Regions from separate parts of the Saccharopolyspora sp. NPDC002578 genome, predicted to be linked through region 1. Evidence: riboswitches for the same ligand, from Rfam matches in the RefSeq annotation. Region 1 holds a riboswitch; the other holds the start of a gene.
What was found. A riboswitch is a leader RNA that binds a small molecule or an ion and turns the genes downstream of it on or off. The one in region 1 is predicted to bind cobalamin.
Positions count from the first base shown of each region.

Region 2: linked by a shared signal. The riboswitch ahead of ACWD38_RS23135 (ABC transporter substrate-binding protein) and the one ahead of metE (5-methyltetrahydropteroyltriglutamate--homocysteine S-methyltransferase) in region 1 are both predicted to bind cobalamin.

Region 1 covers NZ_JBSFWJ010000006.1:12,978-20,762, reverse strand. The annotation lists gene ACWD38_RS04965 (TetR/AcrR family transcriptional regulator) at 1-489, shown strand, start outside; gene metE (5-methyltetrahydropteroyltriglutamate--homocysteine S-methyltransferase) at 608-2,896, opposite strand; cobalamin riboswitch at 3,024-3,262, opposite strand; gene ACWD38_RS04955 (FG-GAP repeat domain-containing protein) at 3,469-4,089, shown strand; tRNA gene ACWD38_RS04950 (tRNA-Arg) at 4,338-4,411, shown strand; gene ACWD38_RS04945 (DUF5994 family protein) at 4,711-5,148, shown strand; gene ACWD38_RS04940 (hypothetical protein) at 5,217-5,384, shown strand; gene ACWD38_RS04935 (fatty acid desaturase family protein) at 5,381-6,421, shown strand; gene ACWD38_RS04930 (cytochrome c oxidase assembly protein) at 6,602-7,785, shown strand, end outside.
Region 2 covers NZ_JBSFWJ010000059.1:4,431-12,215, forward strand. The annotation lists gene ACWD38_RS23105 (antibiotic biosynthesis monooxygenase family protein) at 1-234, opposite strand, end outside; gene ACWD38_RS23110 (MarR family winged helix-turn-helix transcriptional regulator) at 297-731, shown strand; gene hrpB (ATP-dependent helicase HrpB) at 778-3,213, shown strand; gene ACWD38_RS23120 (hypothetical protein) at 3,459-4,193, opposite strand; gene ACWD38_RS23125 (hypothetical protein) at 4,236-4,904, opposite strand; gene ACWD38_RS23130 (DUF899 domain-containing protein) at 5,079-5,837, shown strand; cobalamin riboswitch at 5,917-6,108, shown strand; gene ACWD38_RS23135 (ABC transporter substrate-binding protein) at 6,202-7,725, shown strand; gene ACWD38_RS23140 (ABC transporter permease) at 7,722-7,785, shown strand, end outside.

The DNA.
Region 1 (7,785 bases):
AGCGACATCGCGGAGGCGACCGGGGTCAGCGTGCGCACGCTCGTCCGGCACTTCTCCCGCAAGTCCGAGATCGCGTGGGTCGGCGTGCCCGCCGCCACGAAGCGGCTCCGCGAGGCGTTGCGCGCCACGCCGGACGACCTCCCCGTCGGCGACGCGGTCCGGCGGAGCGTCCTGGCCTCGGTCTCGCACGACCCGATGCTGGCGTCCGCCGGTGTCGATTGGGTGCGCGTCGTCTACGCGCAGGAGGAGATCGCCGGTTCCGCCGGAGCCGCCTACCGGCCGTGGATCGAGGAACTCGCCGGGTACATCGCCGGGCGCGTCCCCGAGATCACCCGGGCGGCCGCGACGGCCGTCGCGAGCGGCTACCAGGCGGCGACGTTCGCGGCGCTCGTCGCCTGGAGCGAGGGCGGGGCGCGCGGCGACGCCGTGGCCGCGACCGACGAAGCGCTGCGATGGCTGGAGATTCCGCCCCGCCCGCGAACAGGGTGAGCCACCCGGATCCGAGCGGCGCGAGAAGGGAACGGCCCCGTCCGGTTGACCGGACGGGGCCGCACGAGGGGTGCCGGGGGCGGGAGCGGTGGGAACGACTACCGCCCCCGGCTTCGGATCAGCCGGAGGCCGGGCGCACGGCCTCCGTCGCGCTGATCACGTTCTTGAGCGCGGTCTCCACCTCCGCGTAGCCGCGGGTCTTGAGACCGCAGTCCGGGTTGACCCACAGGCGTTCCGCGGGCACCGCCGCCAGCGCCGCCTTCAGCAGGTCGGTGACCTCCCCGGCTTCCGGGACGCGCGGCGAGTGGATGTCGTACACGCCCGGCCCGACCCCGCGGGCGAACCCGACCGCGTTGAGGTCGTCGAGCACCTCCATGCGCGAGCGGGCCGCCTCGATGCTCGTCACGTCCGCGTCCAGCGCCACGATCGCGTTGATCACGTCGCCGAACTCCGAGTAGCACAGGTGGGTGTGGATCTGGGTGCTCTCGGCGATGCCGGAGGTGGCGAGGCGGAACGATTCCACCGCCCAGTCCAGGTAGTCCTGGTGCGCGGCGGAACGCAGCGGCAGCAGTTCGCGCAGCGCGGGCTCGTCGACCTGGATCACCCGGATGCCCGCGTTCTCCAAGTCCTTGACCTCGTCCCGGATGGCGAGCGCGACCTGCCGCGCGGTGTCGCCCAACGGCTGGTCGTCGCGCACGAACGACCAGGCGAGGATGGTGACCGGTCCGGTCAGCATGCCCTTCACCGGTTTCTCGGTGAGCCGCTGCGCGTACTTCGCCCAGTCCACCGTGATCGGCTCGGGCCGGGACACGTCGCCGAACAGGATCGGCGGGCGCACGCAGCGCGACCCGTAGGACTGCACCCAGCCGTTGTGGGTGCTCACGAATCCGTCCAGGTGCTCGGAGAAGTACTGCACCATGTCGTTGCGCTCCGGCTCGCCGTGCACCAGCACGTCGAGGCCCAGGTCTTCCTGCAGCCGGATGACGCGTTCGATCTCGTCCCGCATCCGCTGCTTGTAGGTGGCCTGGTCGATGCTGCCGGAGCGCAGTGCGGCGCGAGCCTTGCGCACGTCGGTGGTCTGCGGGAAGGAGCCGATCGTCGTCGTCGGCAGCGGCGGCAGGCGCAGCGATTTCCGCTGCGCGGCGAGCCGTTTCGCGTAGTCCCCGCGCTGGGCGTGCTCGGGTTTGAGCGCGGTGAGCCGGGCCTGCACCCGGTCGTTGCGCACCCGTTCGGCGTTCGCCCGGTCCGCGATGCGCCGGCGGCCGTCCTCCAGCTGCTCGGACACCGAGTCGCGGCCCTGGTGCAGCGCGCGGTCGAGGACGACGACCTCGTCGACCTTCTGCGCCGCGAACGCCAGCCACGACTTCACCTGCGGGTCGATGTCGGTCTCGGCTTCGACGTCGTAGGGCACGTGCAGCAGCGAGCACGAGGTGCTCACGGCCACCTCGCCCGCGAGGCCCAGCAGCGTCGCCGCTTTCGCCAGCGCCCCGTCCAGGTCGGTGCGCCAGATGTTGCGGCCGTCGACCAGGCCCGCGACCAGCGTCTTGTCCCGGAGCCCGGAGACCGACGGCAGTTCGTCGACGGTGCGTTGACCTGCGACGAGGTCCACGCCGAGCGCTTCGACCGGCGAGGACGCCAGCACGCCCAGCGCATCGCCGAGGTCGCCGAAGTAGGAGGCGACCAGGATCTTCGGGCGCTGCGCGAGCTCGCCGAGCCTGCGGTAGGCGGTGCGCAGCGCGTCCAGGTCGGCCTGCGAGCGGTCCGCGGCGAACGCCGGTTCGTCCAGCTGGACCCACTCCACGCCCGCGCGGTGCAGCTCGCCCAGCAGTTCCGCGTAGGCCGAGACGAGCTCGTCGACCTTGTCCAGCGGCCGGAACGACGCGGGCGCGCCGTCCCGCGGCTTCGACAGCAGCAGGAACGTCAGCGGGCCGACCACGACCGGGCGGGTCTTGACGCCCAGCTCAGCGGCTTCGTGGTACTGGTCCACCACGGTCTGGTCGGACAGCCGGAACGCGGTCTCCGGGCCGATCTCCGGCACGATGTAGTGGTAGTTCGTGTCGAACCACTTAGTCATCTCCAGCGGTGGCGCGGATTCCACGCCGCGCGCCATCGCGAAGTAGGTGTCGAGCGGGCTCAGCCCCAGCTCCGCGAAGCGGGGCGGTACCGCGCCGAAGGTGACGGCGGCGTCGAGAACCTGGTCGTAGTAGGAGGAAGTGTTCCCCGGCACGGAGTCCAGACCGGCATCGCGCAGCGAGCGCCACGCGTCGGTGCGCAGCGTGCGGGCGACTTCGCGCAGCTCCGGCTCACCGATGCGGGACTTCCAGTAGTTCTCCAGTGCCCGTTTCAGTTCCCGGTTCGGTCCGATCCTGGGATACCCGAGCACGGTGGATCCGATGGTGCTGGTCAACGCTCTCTCCTCGCGAGCTGGACGACAGTTCTGCGAGGTTCGGGCAGGCGTGATCGGCACCCGTCGCCGCGGACGGCGACTCGTCGACCAGGTCCTCCCGCGAGACCTCGCAACAGCGCGCGTCGCGTGGACGCGCGCACCGGCGGCAGGTCTTCGGACTCGTGGGCGTTCCCGGAGGACCGGGGTTCCTACTGGCCGTCGCTTCCCGAGCTCGCGCCCAGTGCTGTGACCGGTCTTCTCAGACCGGTGACGGCGTTCGTTCCCACTCACCGCTGCGGGGCAGTCCCGGATTCGCACCGGGTTCCCTCTTGCCTCGCGCAGCGCCGCTTTCGCAGAGCTGTGCGAACCACCAGCACTTCGGAGGCTACTTGCTTCTGGCGGGAAGACAAGGCCTTGACGTCCCGGTCACCCGGCGTGCACGTGGCCGCGCACGCGAGGATTTCCCGGCCCGGCGGGCAACCCGCGGCGCTCGGGAGCGTCTTCAGGACAGGTGGGGGGAGCGGTTCCCGTCCTGCCGAGCAGGTGGATTCGAGAGGGAGAAAACTGTGGGGATCAACGGAATTCGAGCAACCGTGAGCATCGGCGCGTTGGCCGCGGCGATGGCCCTGGCCCCGTTCGGCGTCGCCACCGCGGATTCGACCGATACGTCCACAGTGGACTTGAACGGTGATGGGACGCCGGACACCGCGACGCTGGCCGCCGTCGGTGACGGCTCGCGGCAGGTCCTCAAGTTCACAGTGGACGGACGCGTCACCGAGGCGACGCTGACCGGTGACGCCTACGCCGGTACGCGGCCCATGCGGGTGCTCGACGTCAACCACGACGGCAAGCAGGAACTGCTGGTGAGCGAGTCCGTCGGGGCGAACACCGAGTGGTTCGGCGTCTGGGATCTCGGCGCCGACGGCGCCCCGCGCGAGATGACCACTCAGGACGGTCGGCCGCTCAAGATCAACGAAGGTGGCGGCGTCGCCGCGCGGCTCGGCTACGAGTGCGCCCCGGCCGGGTCGGACGGCCGCGTGCTGATCACCCTCGCGGCGTCGAACGAGAGCCAGACGGCCGAGCCCGCCTACGACGGCAAGCGCGTCGCCTACGACGTGCGAGACGGCGTGGCCACCCCGGTCGACGAATACCCGTTCGCCGGGGTCGGCCAGGACGACCCGGTGCTGGTCGTGGAGCCCGGCACCTGCGCGTGACCGGACGCCGGGGCCGTCGTGCCGGATTGCGGCGCGGCGGCCCCGGCGCATCTCCGCCGATCGCGCGGCCGTGACTCCTTTGTGACCGTTCAAGGGCTTCGAGCGCCCGTCGCGGGGTCTGTTCCAGGGCTGAGTTGTCGATCAGCTTGCCGTTCGATACCGGCTCTGCAACGCCGATGGCGTCGGTACCACTGTCGACGGAGAGGCCGGTTACCCTGCTTCCTGCAGCTCACGTGAGCGATGCGCGGGCCCTCGTAGCTCAGCTGGACAGAGCAAAGGACTTCTAATCCTTAGGTCGCAGGTTCGAGTCCTGCCGGGGGCGCCTTTTCACCGGTCACCGGGGATGGGGAGAATCTCGACCAAGATCACCTCTGGACCCTACCCCGGTTGCGCGACGTAGTGGCGCGTAGTGGGTGGAGCGGGATCACCCGCGAGCCGCCGAAGAAGCGTAGGATCAGGGTACCGGAGGCGTTCGACTATCCGCGGTCTCGCGGGTGCCGCTTCGGGCGCACCACGATTGTCCGGCCCGATCGGGCTTGGGACGGGGGCGCCGAGATGACCTCGGTTCTGCTTGACTCAACATCCGCACAACACCGAACTACTTCCGCGCCGCGCTTGCAGATGAAGGCCGCGGGCGTCGCCCGCGACCGTTTCGACGGCGGCTGGTGGCCGCGCACCGCGGAGCCGGTCCGCGAGTTCACCGAACTGGTGTCCGCGCTCGGCGACGAGGTCGGGCCGGTCAGCCGCGTGTCCTACCCCCTCGCTACGTGGGGCGCGGTCGACCGAAAAATGATCATCGGAGGTCGGCTGGTGCGGTTCGACGGTTTCCGGGCCATGGACCCGCGCACCGTCGCGGTGATCGGTGCGGACCGTCGGCGGGCGAGCCTGCTGGTCGTGCCACCGGGCGCCGCTGACGGCGCGGCACGGGCGGCGCTGAGTTCGGCCGCCGGACTCGCGGGCCCCGATGACGCAGCCGTGCCGGTGCCGCTCCCGCAAGGGGCGGACGGTGCGGAGCAGCGGTGGGAGGCCGAAGGAGGCCGGGTGGCAGCCGTCCGCTGAGCGGTTCGGCAGTGCCACCCACCGGAGATCGGCCGAAGGTCGGCCGATCCAGCGCAAGAGGAGTTTCATTGACCAGTACCTACACCCCTTCGTCCACCGCCGACGGCGTCGAGCCCGCGGTGTTCAGCCACCCCGAGGACCAGCATCCGCCCGCCCGCCCGGTGGCAGGTGGGCGAACCGATCGTCGCTCCCGGGACATCCGCTTCTCCGAGCAGTCGGCCAACGCGGGTCGATGAGCGAGTCGCCGCCGAGTACCGGAGAACGCACCGGTAGCGAGTTCGCCGAGCTGTCCCGCGAGGTTCGCGAGGCGGGACTGCTGCGGCGCAGGCACGGCTACTACGGGTTGAAGATCGCGGGGAACCTGCTGGCGTTCGCGGGCCTGTGGACGGCGTTCGCCTTCCTCGGCGACAGCTGGTGGCAACTCGTCATCGCAGCGCTGCTGGCGGTCGCGTTCGCGCAGCTCGCCTTCATCGGCCACGACGCGGGGCACAAGCAGATCTTCCGGGGCCGCCGTCCCAACGACGTGCTCGGCACGGTGCACGGCGGCTTGGTCGGCATGAACTTCCAGCAGTGGGTCAGCGGGCACAACCGCCACCACGCCAACCCGAATCACGAGGAGCACGATCCGGACCTGGACGTGCCCGCCGTCGTGTTCACCGGCGCGCAAGCACGCCTGCGGACCGGTTTCCTCCGCTGGATGGCCAAGCACCAGGCGGTGCTGTTCTTCCCGCTGCTCACGCTCGAAGGTCTCAACCTGCACGTCTCCGGGATCCGGGCGGTGCTGAGTGGGGAGACGAAGCGCCGTCGAGTCGAAGGCGCGGTGCTGGCGACGCACGTCGTGCTGTACCTCGCGGCGGTGTTCCTGGTGCTCTCGCCCGGGCTCGCCGTCGTGTTCATCCTCGTGCACCAGGCGTTGTGGGGCGTGTACATGGGTTGCGCGTTCGCGCCCAACCACAAGGGCATGCCCACCATGACCGGAGACAAGATCGACTTCATGCGCAAGCAGGTGCTGACCTCGCGCAACATCCGCGGTGGGCCGATCACCGATTTCGTCCTCGGCGGGTTGAACTACCAGATCGAGCACCACTTGTTCCCGAACATGCCCAGGCCGCACCTGCGCCGAGCGCAGCCCATCGTGCAGCGGTTCTGCGCCACGCACGGGATCTCGTACACCCAGGCCGGAATCGCGCAGTCCTACCGCCACGTGCTGCGGCACCTGCACGAGATGGGCGCGCCCCTGCGGGCCGCCGACCGGGTGCGGCGCGCGGCTTGATGAACCCGCCGGTGCCGGGGCGGAACGTCCCGCCCGGCACGGGCGCCGGTGCGCGGGGCCGCCTGCGCTGACGACGCCGGTCCGGAGCCGGTGTCCGGGAACGAGCTGGGCACCGGGGCGGCGAACCGGTCACGGCGCACCCGAAATCGCAGGTCAGAGTGCAGAAGTTAGGCTCGTTCCGTGGCTTCTGAGACCGTTACGCCCGATCCGCGCACCAGGTCCACCACCGTCGGGATCTTGGTCGTCACGGCCGGGATCCTCGCCGCGGTGGTGGCCGCGGCGCTCACCGCGATGTCGGCGAGCGGCTCCTACGCCGCGTACGGGCTGCCCGATCCGGGAACGGTCACCAGCCTCGGGCTCCCGGTCGTCCGGGTGTTCGCCGAGGCCGGTGCGGTCGTCTGCATCGGCTCGTTGCTGCTCGCCGCGTTCGGCATCCCGGCGCGGCGCTCCGGGCCGCTGCTCGCCGACGGCTACGCCGCGGTGCGCACCGCGGGCTGGGCCGCGGCGGTGTGGTGCGCCGGTGCCGCGTTGCTCGTGCCGTTCACCGCCGCCGACGCCACCGGCCGCCCGATCCACGAAGTGCTCAGCGCCGAGGTGCTGTTCGGGCTCGTCGACGCCCTGGAAGAGGCCAAGGCGTGGCTGCTGACCGCGGGGATCGCGCTGGTGCTCGCCGTGGGCTGCCGGGTCGTGCTGTCCTGGGGCTGGACGGTCGTGCTCTTCGCGATCTCGCTGCTCGGCCTGTTCCCGGTGATCGCCACCGGCCACTCCGCCAGCGGCGGCGCCCACGACATCGCGACGAACAGCCTGCTGTTCCACCTCTTCTCGGCCACGTTGTGGGTCGGGGGACTGGTGGCGCTGCTGGCGCACTTGGCGCGCAACGGCGCGCACGCCGGGTTGGTGGCGCGGCGGTTCTCCCGGATCGCGTTGGTGTGCTGGATCGTCATGGCCGTCTCCGGCGTGCTGAACTCCTTCGTGCGGGTTGCGCCGGACCAGCTGGTCACGACGACCTACGGGCTGCTGGTGCTGGCCAAGATCGTGCTGCTGGCCGTGCTCGGCGTCATCGCCTACTTCCAGCGGGAGCGGGCGGTGCGGCGCGTCGAGGAGGGCGGGGACACCCTGCTGCGCCTGGGTGCGATCGAAGTGCTGACCATGTTCGCGACGATCGGGGTGGCCGTCGCGCTCGGCCGCACCCCGCCGCCCGCGGAGCTGGGAGCGGCCCCGGACCGCACGGAGCTGCTGATCGGCTACCCGCTGGACGGGGCTCCGACGGCGCTGAAGCTGTTCTTCGACGGCCGGTTCGACCTGGTCTTCGGCACCTTGTCGCTAGTGCTGGCCGGGCTGTACCTCTACGGCGTTCGCGTGTT
Region 2 (7,785 bases), on a different contig from region 1:
GTTGGCGAGCATGGCCTGGAACGCGTCCGCGTCGCTCCACTGGGCGTAGTTGACGACCTTGGTGCCGTCGGTGCTGGCGTGGATGTTGGCGGACACGAAGCCGGGCAGCGTGATCATGACCTCTTCCGTCGCGCGGTTGAGCAGGTCGACGAGTTCGCGCTGGCGCTCCGGGCGCACGGTGAAGACGTTGATCAGGGTCGCCAGCGGCGCGTTCTGCTCGATGGTGCTCGGCATCTCTCGGATCCTCTCGATATGTCAGGTTCCTGACATCACACAGTCTGTGTCAGGATCCTTACGTGAGTCAACAGGGACACACCGAGCATCGGCCCGGATACCTCGTCAAGCGCGTCCAGCAGATGCTGCGGCACGAATCCGAGCGCGAACTGCGCGGCGTCGGCGTCACGATCGCGCAGTACGCGGTGCTCAACGCCCTCCACGAACATCCGGGCGCGTCCTCGGCGGAGCTGGCGCGGTTCTGCTTCGTCACCCGGCAGTCGCTGCAGGACGTGCTCGCGGGCCTGCGCGGCGGCGGGCTCGTGGAGGTCGCCGACCGTCCCGCGAGCGGGCGGGCGAAACCGGCTCGGCTGACGCCGCTCGGCGAACAGCGGCTGGTTCGGGCGGCCGAGGTGATGACCGCGGCGGAGGAGCGGATGCTGGCCGGGTTCGACGCGGCGGAACGCCTCCAGCTGGCGGGCCTGCTGATCCGGTGCACCGACAACCTCGCCGACTGAGCCCGCGCCCCCCGACCGCGACGAACGACCTGGACACTGTGCTGCGATGACCGACTTCTCCTCCCTCCCGCTGCCGGACCTGCCGGTGCGTCCGGTGCTCGGCGAGGTCGCCGACGCCCTCGCCGAACACGGCACCACCGTGCTGGTCGCTCCGCCCGGCACCGGGAAGACGACGCTGGTGCCGCTGGCGCTGGCGCAACGCGGACTGCGCGTGGTGGTGGCCGAGCCGCGGCGGCTGGCGACCCGCGCGGCCGCCCGCCGGATGGCGCAGCTGGTGGGGGAGGACGTCGGCGAGCGCGTGGGGTACTCGGTGCGCGGGGAGCGCGTGCGTGGGCCGCGCACCGTCGTCGAAGTCGTCACCTCGGGCCTGCTGGTGCGGCGGTTGCAGGCGGATCCGGAGCTGTCCGGGGTCGACGTGGTGGTGCTCGACGAGTGCCACGAACGCCACCTCGACGCGGACCTGCTGCTGGCGCTGCTGCTCGACGCGCGCGACGGGCTGCGCCCGGACCTGCGGCTGCTGGCGACCTCCGCGACGATCGCCGCCACCCGCGCGGCGGAAGTGCTGGGCGGCGCCCCGGTGCTGCACGCGCAGGCGCGCACCTACCCGGTGGAGCACCGCTACCTGCCGCCGAACCGGGGCGAACGGATCGAGGCGTGCGTGGCGCGGGCGGTGCGGACCGCGCTCGACGAGCAGGACGGCGACGTGCTCACCTTCCTGCCCGGCGCGGGCGAGATCCGCCGCGTCGCCGCCGCGCTCGCCGGACTGTCTGATGTGGACGTGCTCCCGCTGCACGGCAGGCTTCCGCACGCCGAGCAGGATTCCGCGCTGCGCGAGGGGAAGCGGCGCAAGGTGGTGCTCGCGACGGCCGTCGCGGAGTCGAGCCTGACGGTGCCGGGCGTGCGCGCGGTCGTCGACTCCGGGATGTCCCGTGTGTCCAGAGTGGATACGAGGCGTGGGCTCGCAGGACTGGCGACGGTGCGCGTGTCGCAGGCGGGTGCCGAGCAGCGCGCCGGCCGCGCCGGGCGGCAAGGGCCGGGCATCGCCTACCGGTGCTGGCCGGAGCACGAGCACAGCACGTTGCCCGCGTTCGCCGAGCCGGAGATCCGCACCGCCGAACTCACCCGCCTCGCGCTGGAGCTGGCCTGCTGGGGAACTCCGGACGGTTCCGCGCTGACCTGGTGGGACGAGCCGCCGACGGGTCCGCTCGCCGCCGGGCACGAGGTGCTGCGCGGACTCGGCGCGCTCGACCCCGACGGCGCGGTGACCGGCAGAGGCCGGCGGATGGCCGAGCTCGGGCTGCACCCGAGGCTGGCGCGAGCACTGCTCGACGGCACCGAACGGGCCGGGGCACGGGCGGCGAGCGAGGTCGTGGCACTGCTCGACGACGACACGGTGACCTCCGAGTCCGATGTGGACTCCGCGTTGGCGCGGCTGCGCCGCGGCGGGCCCGGCACCGACCGGTGGCGGCGGGAATCGCGCAGGCTGGCCGGGCGCGCGGAGAAGCCGACGCGGCAGGGCAGGGCGGACGCGGCCGAGATCGTGGCGCTCGCCTTCCCGGAGCGCGTCGCCCGCCGCCGGGCTGCGGACTCCCCGATCTACCTGATGGCGTCGGGCACGGCCGTCGAAGTGCCCACCGGATCGCCGCTGCGGCACGCCGAGTGGCTCGCGGTGGCGGTCGCCGACCGCAGCCCCGGCGCCGCGCACGGCACGGTGCGGCTCGCCGCCCCCGCCGACGAGGGCTTGGCTCGACGAGTGGCGGCTCCGCTGCTCAGCGCGCGCGACGAGGTCCGGTGGTCCGGCGGCGACGTGCGGGCGGTGCGCGAAGAGCGGATCGGCGCGATCACCGTGGACAGCAGGCCGCTGCGCGAACCCGACCCGGCGCTGGTGCGGGCTGCGCTGCTCGACGGGCTCCGCGTCGACGGACTGGAGCTGGTGCGCTGGAGCCAGGACGCCGTCCGGCTGCGCGACCGCATCGGATTCCTGCACTCCGTGCTCGGCGAACCGTGGCCCGCCGTCGACGACGACTCGCTGCTGTCCGATGTGGACTCCTGGCTGGAGCCGGAGCTGTCCCGCGCCCGGAAGCGGGCCGACCTCACGCGGATCTCCGCTGCGGGCGGGCTGCGGAGGCTGATCCCGTGGTCGCAGGCGGCCCGGTTCGACGAGCTCGCGCCGGAGAGCGTCGAGGTGCCTTCCGGGTCCCGGATCAAGATCGACTACTCGGGTGATCGGCCGGTGCTGCCGGTGAAGGTGCAGGAGGTCTTCGGCTGGCGCCAGGTCCCGATGCTCGCCGGCGGCCGAATCCCCCTGGTGCTGCACCTGCTCTCACCCGCCGGACGCCCGGCGGCGGTCACCTCCGACCTGGAGTCCTTCTGGGCCACCGGCTACCCGCAGGTCCGCGCCGACCTGCGCGGCAGGTACCCGAAGCACCCCTGGCCCACCGACCCCACCACGGCACTTCCCACGCGGAAGACCCGCCGTTGATCGTCTGCGTAGGGGGCGGGTGGCGGAACCTCAGGTGCTTCCTCGCTGCGGGATCTTTTTCCCAAGTGGCTCCGCCACGAGGGAAAAAGCTGTCCTCGCGAGGAAGCACCTGAGAACCCGCGGCGGTGCCGGTTGCTCTGGTGGTCACTGCTCAGCGGCTTCGCCGCTGACAAGACAACGACCACGAAGGCGCTCACTTGGAGAATGCAAGATCAAAGAGAAGTGGTCAGCGGCTTTGGTTCTGTTCAGTTGAAGGTGAGGGCGATGAGGTCGGTGGCTCGGAGGTCGGGGAGCGTCCAGGTCACGCCTGCCAGGGCGCAGCCGATGCGGGCCAGGGCGAAGGTGTCCGGTTCGCCGGGGGCCAGGTCGTCCTCGTCGGAGATGCCCGCCGCCGCGATGGCCGCCCGGACGTCGGCTCGGGGCTGCGGATCGCGGAGGTCCAGGTCGTCGGAGTCCGTGCTGAAGACGAGCTCGCCGTCGATCGCGTACCCGATGGCTACCGGAGGGCCGGTGAAGTTCGTCCGGATCGTCACCGCGGGTCCGCCGGCGGCGGACAGGACCGCGCTCGGCTCCTGCACGGCCGGTCTCGGCCTGCCCGCCATCGCCTCGAGACCGGACCAGTCGCCGCCGGCCGCCGCGTCCACCGCGCGGGCGCGCTCCAGGTCGCCGACCTCGCTGGTCGCGCCGGCGTCGTCGAACACCAGCGTCCAGCCGTGGACCCGGCCCGCCAGCAGCACCGCGACGCAGTCGGGGTCGCCGAGGGCCGCGCGCGGCAACGAGGTGTGCTCGTCGGTGGACTGCGCGGGCAACGTGCACGGCACGGCGGAACCGGCGTCGAGGCCGAGCAGCTCCAGCGCCGCGCGCGGTGCGACGTCGCGCACCAGGTGCGCGGTGGAGTGGCCGATCACGTCCAGTTCGGACAGCCAGATCGGGCGATCATCGGCGTCCAGGGTTCCAGGTGGAAAACCAGGTGTGGGCAAGACATCTCCTCGGAGTGGGGAAGGGCGGGCCGACGGGCGAGCTCAGCCGAACGGCAGCATCACCAGGTCGGCGCCGCGGACGTCCGCCGACGTCCAGGAGGTGATCCCCGCGAGCGCGCAGCCCATGCGGATGACCGCCTCCGGGTCGCGCTCACCCGGATCGAGGTAGTCCTGCTCGACGATCCCGGCGGCCTCGACGGCGTCCTTGAGCCTGCCCTCCAGCTCGGGCGCGATCCCGTCGAGGTCGTCGGAGTTCGTCCACAGCACCTCTTCGCCGTGCTCGGCGAACACGAGGCCGCAGCTCGGCCCGCTGAAGTTGTTCGCCAGGGTCAACGCCGACCCGCCGGTCCGGGACAGCGCCACGGCGGGATCCACCAAGGCGCCGTCGACGCCCGAGACCTCGGAGGTCATGCCCGCGTCGTCGAGGACGAAGGTCCAGCCGCCGATCCGTCCGGCCAGCAGCACCGCGCTGCACTCGACGTCGCCGAGCGCGGTGCGCGGCAGCGAGGTGTGCTCGTCGGAGCGCTCCGGCGGCAAGGTGCACGGCCGCACGTGCCGGAGCTTCGCCCCCAGCACCTCCAGCGCTTCGAGCGGCTGCAGGTCGCGCACCAGGTGCACGAGCTGGTGCGGGTCCTCCGCGCCGAGATCGGAGATCCATGCGGGGCCGCCTTCGGAATCCAGGGTGTCCGCGGGGAACGTCGGTGCTGTCATCGGTGGTCCTCGTCAAGCGTCGATCTTGTGATGGCGACACTCTGCACCAGACCCCCGACAACGAGCCCCGCGAGCACCCGGGTCGTCCGTTCGGTGGAACCGGCGGGCTGCGCGATGAGTTCCCGCGCACCGAGCGGTCGAACTCGTGGAACGGACGATTCGAGGAGGACGACGATGAGCTTGCCCGAGGTCGTGTCGCGGGAGGAATGGCTCGCCGCGCGCAAGGAACTGCTGGCGAGGGAGAAGGCGGCGACGAAGGCGCGGGACGCGCTCAACGCGGACCGGCGGCGGTTGCCGATGGTCCGCATCGACGAGGACTACCGGTTCGACGGCCCGGACGGGACGGCCACCTTGCTCGACCTGTTCGGCGGGCGCCGCCAGCTGCTGATCTACCACTTCATGTTCGACCCGAGCTGGGACGCGGGCTGCCCGAGCTGCTCGGGGTTCGTCGACCAGTTCGGCGACCTCACGCACCTGCGCGCGCGGGACACCTCGCTGGTCGTGGTCTCGCGGGCGCCGCTGGACAAGATCGAACCGTTCAAGGAGCGGATGGGCTGGACGTTCCCGTGGTACTCCTCCGGCGGCGGCCGGTTCAACCACGACTTCCACGTCACCCACGACGAATCGGTGTCGCCGATCGAGTACAACTACCGCACCAGGGCGGAGCTGGAGCGGGCCGGGGTCGGCTACTACGTCGAAGGCTCCGAGCCGTTCGAGCTGCCCGGCCTGAGCGTGTTCCTGCGTGACGGGGACGCCGTGTTCCACACCTACTCCACGTACGCGCGCGGCCTCGACGGCCTCGGCAGCACCACGAGCCTGCTCGACCTCACCGCGCTGGGCAGGCAGGAGGAGTGGGAGGAACCGAAGGGCCGGGCGAGTGCCGTCGGCGCTCCGGCGGGCAGCGACAAGGTCCGCTACCACGACGAGTACTGATCACCGGCGGCGCAGCGGGGTCGGGCGATGACCGCGGGTCCGCCCGCATCGGGTGGTTCACATGTTTCTTGACAACGATCAACGCAGGCTGAAAGGTTGTCGCGACGTTCCACTGCGACGGTGTGCAGGAAGCCGGTGAGGAATCCGGCGCGGTCCCGCCACTGTGAATGGGGAGCCGCGTCCACTGGGGCCACTGCCGGGAAACCGGTGGGAAGGCGGGGCGCGGCGCTGATCCATGAGCCAGGAGACTGGCACCGTCGTACCGATTCGCACGGGGTCGCGGAGCCCCGAGGAGGTACGAAGTGCACCCGAACTCGTTGTACGCGCCGGATTCCGGTCGGTCCCCCGAGTCCTGCCGCGCCGCGTGAGCGGCGTGCTCGGCCGCAGGCGGCTGCTCGCGGGTGTCGCGGGAGCGTTCGCCGCGGTGCCCCTGGTGTCCTGTTCCGGCGGTTCCGGGTCGAGCCCGGGGCGGCTGCGGGTGGCGTTCCCCGCGGGCGGGGCGACCGAATCCCTGGACCCGCACACCGGCTCGCTGTTCGTCGACCAGGCGAGGGCGAAAGCGCTGTTCGACACGCTCGTCGGCTACGCCGACGACATGAGCGTGGTGCCCCGCCTCGCCGAGTGGTGGCAGCCTGATCCGACCGGCACCCGCTGGCGGATCCGGCTGCGCCCGGCGAAGTTCCACGACGGACGCCCGGTGACCGCCGAAGACGTGCTCTACACGTACCGGCGCATCGCCGACGACTCCACCGCGGCGCAGGCGAGCGCGCACTTCGGAGACGTGGACTTCGCGGCCAGCACGGCGATCTCGGCCACCGAACTGGAACTGGTGCTCGGCGCGCCGAACTTCGAGTTCCCCGCCGCGTGGGGCGCCCCCGCCACCGAGATCGTGCCCGCCGGAACGACCGACTTCACCGCCCCCGTCGGCTCCGGACCGTTCCGCTTCGTGTCCTTCGAACCCGGCAAACCCGCCGTGTTCGCGCGGTTCGACGACCACTGGTCCGGCCCGGCCACCCCGGCCGAGCTGGAGTTCGTGCCGATGGAGGAGGAGAGCGCGCGGGTCAACGCGCTGCTGTCCGGTCAGGTCGACTACGCCCACGACGTCAGCGCGAACTCGGTGCGACTGCTGGAGCAGGGCGGCCGGGCGCGCGTGCACTCCGCGCCGTTCGGCACCATGCAGTCGCTGCTGCTCAAGGTCGACCGGCCCCCGTTCTCCGACCCCAGGCTGGTGCGCGCGGTGCGGGCGGGGCTGGACCGCCGAGCGCTGCTCGACATCGCGCTCAGCGGCCAGGGACGGATCGGCAACGACCTGTTCGGCGCCGGTCTGCGGTTCTACCCGGCGGGCCTGCCCGAACCCGTCCGCGACCCGGAGCTCGCCCGGTCGCTGCTGCGGGAGGCCCGCGCCGACGGGCTCGGCTGGGAGTTGCAGACCAGCTCCGTCGACCCGTACTTCGAGTCGGCGGCGAGCCTCATCTCCCAGCAGCTGGGCGACATCGGGATGCGCGTGACGCCGCGGGTCGGGCCGTCGGAAACGTACTTCTCCGACATCAAGGAGCACGGCGTGGCCTCCCTGAGCAGGACCGCCGCGTTGCCGGTGCCGACGTTCCTCGGCCAGCGCATGACCTCCGACGCGGGCGGCAACAACTACACCGGCTACCGCTCCGCCGAATTCGACGCGCTGCACGCCGAAGCTCTGTCCACAGCCGACGAACATCGGCGGGCGGCCCTGCTGGCGCGGGCGCAGCGGTTGTCGCGGGAGCACAGCGGCATGGTGGTGTGGGGCTTCAGCGGCTGGAACGTCGCCACCTCCGACCAGGTGTCCGGCGTGCGCGGAGCACCACCGAACTCCCTGGACTGGGCCCGGTTCGACCGGGTGAGCGTGGGGTGATCGCGCTCGCTCCGCGGCTGCGCGGGGCGGCCCCCGGTGCTCGGGTGCTCGGCGCGGTGC